Regions from separate parts of the Thalassospira sp. MIT121401 genome, predicted to be linked through region 2. Evidence: riboswitches for the same ligand, from Rfam matches in the RefSeq annotation. Region 2 holds a riboswitch; the other holds the start of a gene.
What was found. A riboswitch is a leader RNA that binds a small molecule or an ion and turns the genes downstream of it on or off. The one in region 2 is predicted to bind thiamine pyrophosphate.
Positions count from the first base shown of each region.

Region 1: linked by a shared signal. The riboswitch ahead of thiM (hydroxyethylthiazole kinase) and the one ahead of SIB88_RS14190 (ABC transporter ATP-binding protein) in region 2 are both predicted to bind thiamine pyrophosphate.

Region 1 covers NZ_CP138926.1:598,412-602,623, reverse strand. Annotated here, with positions in the region: gene SIB88_RS02810 (Tex family protein) at 1-1,950, shown strand, start outside; TPP riboswitch at 2,080-2,185, shown strand; gene thiM (hydroxyethylthiazole kinase) at 2,262-3,071, shown strand; gene thiE (thiamine phosphate synthase) at 3,068-3,700, shown strand; gene SIB88_RS02795 (hypothetical protein) at 3,912-4,212, shown strand, end outside.
Region 2 covers NZ_CP138926.1:3,076,292-3,080,503, forward strand. Annotated here, with positions in the region: tRNA gene SIB88_RS14175 (tRNA-Pro) at 83-159, opposite strand; gene SIB88_RS14180 (DUF192 domain-containing protein) at 318-764, opposite strand; gene SIB88_RS14185 (acetoin utilization protein AcuC) at 761-1,912, opposite strand; TPP riboswitch at 2,088-2,199, shown strand; gene SIB88_RS14190 (ABC transporter ATP-binding protein) at 2,190-2,987, shown strand; gene SIB88_RS14195 (ABC transporter permease) at 2,984-3,796, shown strand; gene SIB88_RS14200 (ABC transporter substrate-binding protein) at 3,875-4,212, shown strand, end outside.

The DNA.
Region 1 (4,212 bases), 2.1 Mb from region 2:
GAAACCGAGGCCGCCAAGTTTGTTGATGCCGAAAAGGGCGTCGAAGATACCAAGGCCGCCCTTGATGGCGCCCGTCAGATCCTGATGGAACGCTTTGCCGAGGATGCCGACCTTGTCGCCAAACTGCGTAACCATTTGTGGAACGAAGGCGAAATCACCGCAACGGTGGTCGAAGGCAAACAGGCCGAAGGCGCGAAATTCTCCGACTATTTCGAACATTCCGAAAAAATCAAAACCTGCCCGTCGCACCGTGCGCTCGCACTTTTCCGCGGTCGCAACGAAGATATCCTTCAGTTGAAGCTGACCCTTGGCAAAGAGGACGAAGACCGTCCGCGCAGTCAGCCGGGCCGGGCCGAAATCATGATCGCCGCCCATGTTGGTATTGCCGATAAGGGCCGGGCAGCCGACAAATGGCTGCTTGATACGGTACGCTGGACCTGGCGCGTCAAACTGTCGCTGTCGATCGAGCTTGATCTGTTTGGCACCTTGCGCGACAGCGCCGAAGAAGGCGCAATCAAGGTCTTTGCCGATAACCTCAAGGATCTTCTGCTGGCCGCACCGGCCGGGCAAAAGGCCACCATGGGTCTTGATCCGGGGGTTCGTACCGGGGTTAAGGTCGCGGTTGTCGATGCCACCGGCAAACTGGTCGATACCGCAACAGTTTACCCGTTCCAGCCGCGCAATGACTTCGAAGGGGCGCTTAATACCCTTGCCGCCCTTGCCGCACGTCACAAGATCGAACTGATCGCGATTGGCAATGGCACGTTCTCGCGCGAGACGGATGAACTTGCCGGTCAGCTTCTCAAACGCTTCCCGGCCCTTAAGGCCACCAAGGTCATCGTTAACGAAGCCGGCGCATCGGTCTATTCGGCGTCGCAATTCGCAGCCGAAGAATTCCCCGATCTGGACGTATCCCTGCGCGGAGCAGCATCAATTGCCCGGCGTTTGCAGGACCCGCTGGCGGAACTGGTCAAAATCGAACCGAAATCCATTGGTGTCGGGCAGTATCAGCACGATGTATCGGAAACCAAACTGGCGCGGTCCCTTGATGCCGTGGTTGAGGATTGCGTGAACGGTGTTGGTGTTGACCTGAATACTGCATCCATTCCGCTTTTGACCCGTGTTGCCGGTCTGACCGAAACGCTGGCGCGCAATATTGTCAGCTATCGCGATTCAAACGGTGCGTTCCAGTCCCGTGCCGACCTTAAAAAGGTCGAACGTCTGGGACCAAAGGCGTTTGAACAATGTGCCGGCTTCTTGCGTATTCGTGGCGCCCAGAACCCGCTTGATGCATCGGCCGTGCACCCGGAAGCCTATCCGCTGGTCGAAAAAATCAGTGCAAAGGCATCAAAACCGCTGGCGACCCTGATTGGCGACTCGGCCTTTATCAAGACCCTGCGCGCCGAAGATTTCGCTGACGACACGTTTGGTGTCCCGACCATCCGCGACATTCTGGCCGAACTTGACAAACCCGGCCGCGATCCGCGCCCGGAATTCAAGACCGCGAAATTTGCCGATGGTGTGAATGAAATCAAAGACCTTCGCACCGGCATGAAGCTTGAAGGAACGGTCACCAACGTCACCAATTTTGGGGCATTTGTCGATATCGGAGTCCATCAGGACGGTCTGGTTCACATTTCCCAGTTGGCCGACAAATTCGTCGAAGATCCGCGCCAGGTGGTCAAGGCCGGTCAGATCGTCTCGGTGACGGTGATGGAAGTCGACGCGCCCCGCAAACGTATCGGGCTTTCGATGAAATCGGCCCCGGATTACGAAGCTGTGCGTGAAAAACGGTCCGATAACCGTGGGCAGGCACCACGCGGTGGTCATGGCGGTCGCCCGCAACATACATCTGGCGGCGGGAATCGCGGTAATGCCGGCGGAAATTCGGGCGGCGACGGCGGTGCGATGGCTGCCGCCCTTAAGGCTGCGATGGAACGTCGCAAATAATCACGACGAACCAACGACATTTTCAAACGGCGGGATGGCGCAAGCTGCCCCGCCGTTTGCATTCTGGTCCCTGATCATGCTGTGACCGACAGGATGAATTGACAGAAAGCACATTAAAACCCATTTTGGGCATTCACCAAGGGGAGCCCCGTCAGGGGGCTGAGAAACTGCCGCGCAGTGACCCTTTGAACCTGATCCAGTTCATACTGGCGTAGGGACGGTGTGAACGCGAAATCCTTGGCGTTCTCCATCTTTCCGACTTCGAACTGGGTCTCCAAACGCACTTGAGTTTGCTGCATTGGAGCCTCGACATGACGACTGATCTTTCCACCACCGCGACCGGGCTGTTTGAAAAAATGCGTGCGACCAATCCGCTGGTCCATTGCATCACCAACTATGTTGCGATGAATTATGCTGCCAATGTCCTTCTGGCGGCGGGCGCATCACCGGCAATGGTCCATACACCCGAAGAATCCGGGGAATTTGCCGCAATCGCAGGCGCACTGACTGTCAATATCGGCACCCTGTCGCCCCATTGGGTCGAAGGCATGATTGCCGCGGCCAAATCGGCAAATGATGCGGGCAAGCCATGGGTTCTTGATCCCGTGGCACATTTCGCAACCACATATCGCCGCGATACGGTTGCCCGGTTGCTGAAATTGAACCCGACTGTCATTCGCGGTAACGCATCCGAAATCATCGCCCTTGGCGGCGGCCAAAGTGCCGGTCAGGGCGTTGACAGTGGCGATCCGGTCGAACAGGCCGAAGAAGCCGCCCGCACCCTTGCCACCGCGCAGAAGGCCATTGTTGCCGTCACGGGCGAGGTTGATTTTGTCACAGATGGAACGCGCAATGTCCGCATTGCCGGTGGTTCGGACCTGATGCCGAAAATCACGGCCATGGGTTGTTCGCTGACCGCACTTGTTGGCGCCTATACCGCAATCGCCAAAGATCAGGCATTTGAAGCCACCATCGCGGCCCTGACCAATTTTGCCGTTGCGGGAAGCATCGCGGCAAAATCAGCCAACGGTCCGGCATCCTTCATGACGGCCTTTGTTGACGGGCTGCATAATCTTGATGCTGCAACCTTTGCCGGCACTGCGCGTATCGAGGTCCTATGACATCCTTTGATCTGTCCCTTTATCTGGTGCTTGATCCCGAGCTGTGCCGAACCCATTCGATGGTCGAAACCACCCTGGCAGCGATTGCTGGCGGTGCAACCATCGTCCAGTTGCGCGACAAAAGAGCCGGTACCGAAGGTCTGATACGCATCGGGCGCGAACTGATGGATGCGATGCGCGGTACCGGTGTACCGCTGATTGTAAATGACGATATCGACGCCGCAATCGCCATTGGTGCTGATGGATTGCATGTCGGTCAGGATGACCTGCCGACAAAAACGGCGCGCGACCGGCTTGGCCCGGACAAGATCATTGGCCTGTCGATCGAAGACGAAACTGTCGCCAGCAAGGTTGATCGGTCGATTGTCGATTATGTCGGCATTGGACCGGTCTTTGCCACACCGACCAAACCCGATCACAAACCGGCCATCGGGTTTGATGGCCTTGCCAGTCTGGTTCGGATCGCCGGTTTGCCATCCGTTGCGATCGGCGGATTGAAACGCGATCACGTCGAGCCGGTATTTGAAGCCGGTGCGAACGGCATTGCGGTTGTATCGGCAATTTGCGGCCAACCCGACCCCGAAAGCGCTACCCGCAAGATTTCTGATGCCATCAAAGCCCGGAAATAACCGGTTAATCAGATACCTGACCCGAAATTCATCGTCAAAATCCCCCGCCCGAACTTCCGGTCTGGCGGGGGTTTTGATGGCAGTGACGCATGGCTGTCCCCCGCCCCGCGCAGCAAACCGCACGGAAATGCCGCAATTGCGCCGCTAATTCTCCGGCTTCGGGGTGCATCTTGTTTCCATGAGATCGATGCACACAAGCGCGAGGGATATCATGTTGAAATCTATGCGCAGCAAACCGGTCGCCATCGCCCTGATCTGTATCCTGACCGGAACGACCGCGGCTGTGGCAGCCATCCGGATTGCCCCGAAACCGACGACCGACAGTGTTACTATCAGCTCTGAAAAGCCGGCTGGTGAAGTCATTCTGACGCATCAGGACGGTACCATTGCGCTTGATCGTGACTGTCATACCTTCCCGTGCAAACTGGATATTTCGTCCCTGCCAAAGGGCGAATATGACGTCATGATCCGCAACGGGACGGATATCGAACATCGCACCGGCCTGTATAAGG
Region 2 (4,212 bases):
CCCTACCAATACTTCATCTTTTACACCTTTTGTCGCGAATTGGAAATCCTGTTGGATCACCGTCAGACAACAAAAAGGGAAATGGTCGGGAAGGCGAGATTCGAACTCGCGACCCCCTGCTCCCAAAGCAGGTACGCTACCAGACTGCGCTACTCCCCGACGCGGATGTGGATTTAGCACCATAATGCCGGGTGGGCAAGACCGCATTATGCGTTTTTTCCGAAAAACATGCACAAAAACCAAAGGCCGCAGATATGGTCTGCGGCCTTGCTATTGCTGATTGATCTTTTGACTGTGGGCGGGTTGGCCACAACGCCCTAGCGCGGCAGGCCTTCTACCTTTTCGCCAACCTCAAAGCCCATCTTGTCGGCCGAGCCACCATTCAGCTCAAGCACGAAACGCACCGGCTTTGGCGACGGGATGATGGTTTCCGATTGCGGTACCGTGCGCTTTTCAATGCCGACAATCGTACCACTGGCATCAATGAACAGCATATCAAGCGAAATGAAGGTGTTCTTCATCCACATTGAAATGTCACGTGCGCCGCCGAAATCAAACAGCATCCCGGCATCACTGGCCATTTCGGTGCGGAACATCAGGCCGCGCGATCGTTCTTCCGGGGTGACGGCCATTTCGACATTATAGACCTCACCATCGACGAGAATGCGCGATCGTTCAAATCCGGTTGCCTTTGCATTAAGCCCCGCAACCACTGCTGCGCTGATAAAGCACACCACCAAAGCCATCTGAATAAACGACTTCATACCCCATACCCTCTTAGTCTTCTGACGCGTTCCCGGACCTCGTCCCGGATTGCGCCGCCCCGCCATGGATCCGCCAAAGTTGTAAACAACTCGTTGGCCGGCTGTCTGCCACGACTATGCGACCATTTTATGACACGCAGGATATTTTCCGCTGTGATGGGTAACACAGGTGGTATTTCGATCCCGTTAATGGTCGCCCACACCCCGGACCAACAGCGCGCAACCCCATATGGACTATATCCTCCGCCGCCAAGAACAAGACTTCTTGGCGCCAATCTGGTCATCGCCCCCACGACTTCCCAGATCGATTGATTGCCCAAAAGCTGTTTTGAAAGCGGATCCTCGGCAAGAGTATCACATCCACATTGTAAAACAATAGCTTGTGGTGCAAAACTTAATGCAAGAGGAATCAAATATTCAAAAAGAACGAACCGCATCTCGTCGTCATTCATCCCGCCCGGCATGGGCAGGTTGCGGGCCATGCCCCCGGCCACGTCATCAATCGTACCGGTCTTGGGCCATAAATCTTCCTGATGCATGGAAACGGTCAGAACCCGGTCATCTTCGGCAAAGGCATATTGCACGCCATCCCCGTGATGGGCGTCAATATCAACATACAACACCCGATCCAGCCCCGAATCGAGAAGCGCATAAATTCCCAGAACCGGGTCGTTGAAGTAACAAAACCCCGATGCCCGGTCGCGCAATCCGTGGTGCGTCCCCCCGGCCGGATGATGGATGATGCCGCCATCGGCAATCAATTGCGCTGCCAGGATCGATGATCCGGCCGCAGTCGCCGGACGCCGGAAAATTTCCGGATAGATCGGATTGCCATTTTTACCCAGACCAAACCGGACCATGACCTCCTCGGGAAGGGACTGGTCACGTTCGGCCTGCATGACGGCATCGACATATTCCGGGTCATGAAACCGTGCCAGTTGATCGGGTGTGGCCACCGGCCCCGTCAAATAGGTGCTTTCATCCACCCAGCCCAGCGCATGCACCATATCGACCACCAGCGACACCCGCGGGATCGCCAATGGATGTTTCGGCCCGTAACTGGACCCGCGGTAAATTTCGGCGGCAATCATGCGCGGGGTTATGTCACCCCGACGATAATCAGGAAGGGTTTCGGGCAAGATGGTCACAACAGATGTCAGTCAATTTCAACGGCAGGATGCCCACAGCATTGCGTGCATTCACGCCATTCTGCAAGGGCTGATTACAGCGATCTGACACACCGATCATCGTTCTTTATCGCGCGCAGCGCCTGACACAAATTGTCACAAAACTTGACGGACGCGTTTTGACTGCGCATAGTCCCGTCATCTCCGGGGGGGCCGATCGTAAATCGGCTGAGAGGTTCGGTGTTGCCGAACGACCCTTTGAACCTGAACCGGTTAAGACCGGCGTAGGAAGGATCGAATGCGCGACACAGAACAAGCGCCCCAGCAGGCGCAAAATCCAACCAGTTTCGATATCCACCTGTCGGGTGCCCGTGTGGCATTTGGTGGCGTTGATGTTTTTGATGATCTTGATCTGACCCTTCGGGCCGGAAGCTTTACCTGTTTGCTCGGTCCCAGCGGCGTTGGCAAAAGCACGCTTTTGCGCTTTCTTGCCGGTCTGGTCGAAGGCGATGTTAGCGGTAACATCACCTGTTCTGACGGCGGAATCCTTAGGAACCGCATCGCCTATATGGCGCAGCAGGATTTGCTTTTGCCCTGGCGCACGGTGCGCGAAAATGTCGAACTTGGTGCGGTCTTGCGCGGGGAACGCCCCGATCATGCGCGCGCCGAACACCTGATCGCCGAAGTCGGTTTGACCGATGCCGCCCATCTGCGCCCGGCAAAGCTTTCGGGGGGCATGAAACAACGTGCCGCCCTTGCCCGCACCCTGATGGAAGATCGCCCGGTTGTCCTGATGGATGAACCGTTTTCAGCCCTTGATCCGGTCAATCGATTACGTTTGCAGGAACTGGCCGCACGGGTTTTGCGCGGCAAGACGGTATTGCTGGTAACCCACGACCCGCTTGAAGCATTGCGTCTTGGCGATCATGTTCATGTCCTGTCGGGTGCCCCGGCCACCCTTGCCGATGCGATCACGCCAGATGGTCAGAGCCCGCGCAACATCACCGACCCCGCCATTTTGGCCCAGCAGGCCGAATTATTGCGCCAACTTGGTGCAGATATCAGCACGGATTATGGTGCGGAGGCTTTGTCATGAGCCTTCAAAACAATCCTCATCCCCATAAAAAGCCACTGACAGAACGCCGCTGGCTTATGCTTGCGCGGCCCCTGATCATTGTGGTTGCGCTGATTGCAACATGGCAGGCGCTGGTTCTGATTACCGGTGCGCCGAAATACATGCTGCCAACGCCCGCAGATGTCTGGGCCACCCTGATTGCCCGTCATGATGTTTTGCTTGATCACGCGCAATATACCATCGCCGAAACGGTGATTGGCCTGTTTGCCGGGGCCGCCCTTGGTACGCTGGCGGCCATTCCGATGGCGCTGTTTTCGCCGGTTCGGTTCTGGCTGATGCCGATCCTTCTGGTGTCGCAGGCCATTCCGTTCTTTGCCCTGGCACCGCTTCTGGTTCTTTGGTTGGGCTTTGGTCTGGCATCCAAGATTGCCATGGCCGCCCTGATCATTTTCTTCCCGGTGACGGTCGCCTTCTTTGACGGATTGGCACGCACTGAAACCGGCTGGCTTGATCTGGCACGGACCATGGGGGCCAGTCGCTGGCGACTTTTGACCCACATACGCCTGCCCGCTGCTCTTCCGGCCTTTGCATCGGGTTTCCGGGTTGCCACCGCCGTTGCCCCGATTGGCGCGGTGATCGGTGAATGGGTTGGGTCCAGCCACGGGCTTGGCTATCTGATGTTGCATGCCAATGCCCGGGTTCAGATTGATATGGTTTTTGCCTGTCTTCTGATCCTGTGCGCCTTTTCGATCACGCAATATTTCATTGTTGATCGCGTCCTGCGCGCCGCCCTGCCCTGGCAGCCCGACAGCCTGAAACCGGTTCGGTAATACAATTCCCCGCAGCCAGATCGGCCGCGGTTTAAATCCTCATACGAATAATTTGGCGCATCTTACGGAGGTTCATCCATGTCACGCCTTAAATCCATGATCACCGCGACCGCATTGGGCGCAATGGTTCTTGGCACGTCTTCATCGGCCTTTGCCGCCGACAAGCTGGTCATTCTTCTGGACTGGTTTGTGAACCCGGATCACGCACCGCTGATCGTTGCCAAGGAAAAGGGTTTCTTTGCCAAGCATGACCTTGATGTTGAACTGATTGAACCAAGCGACCCGTCCGCGCCGCCGCGCCTTGTTGCTGCCGGTCAGGGGGATGTGGCGGTCAATTATCAGCCGCAGCTTCATGTGCAGGCCGCCGAAGGATTGCCGCTGACCCGTATCGGGACGCTAGTTGCCACCCCGCTTAA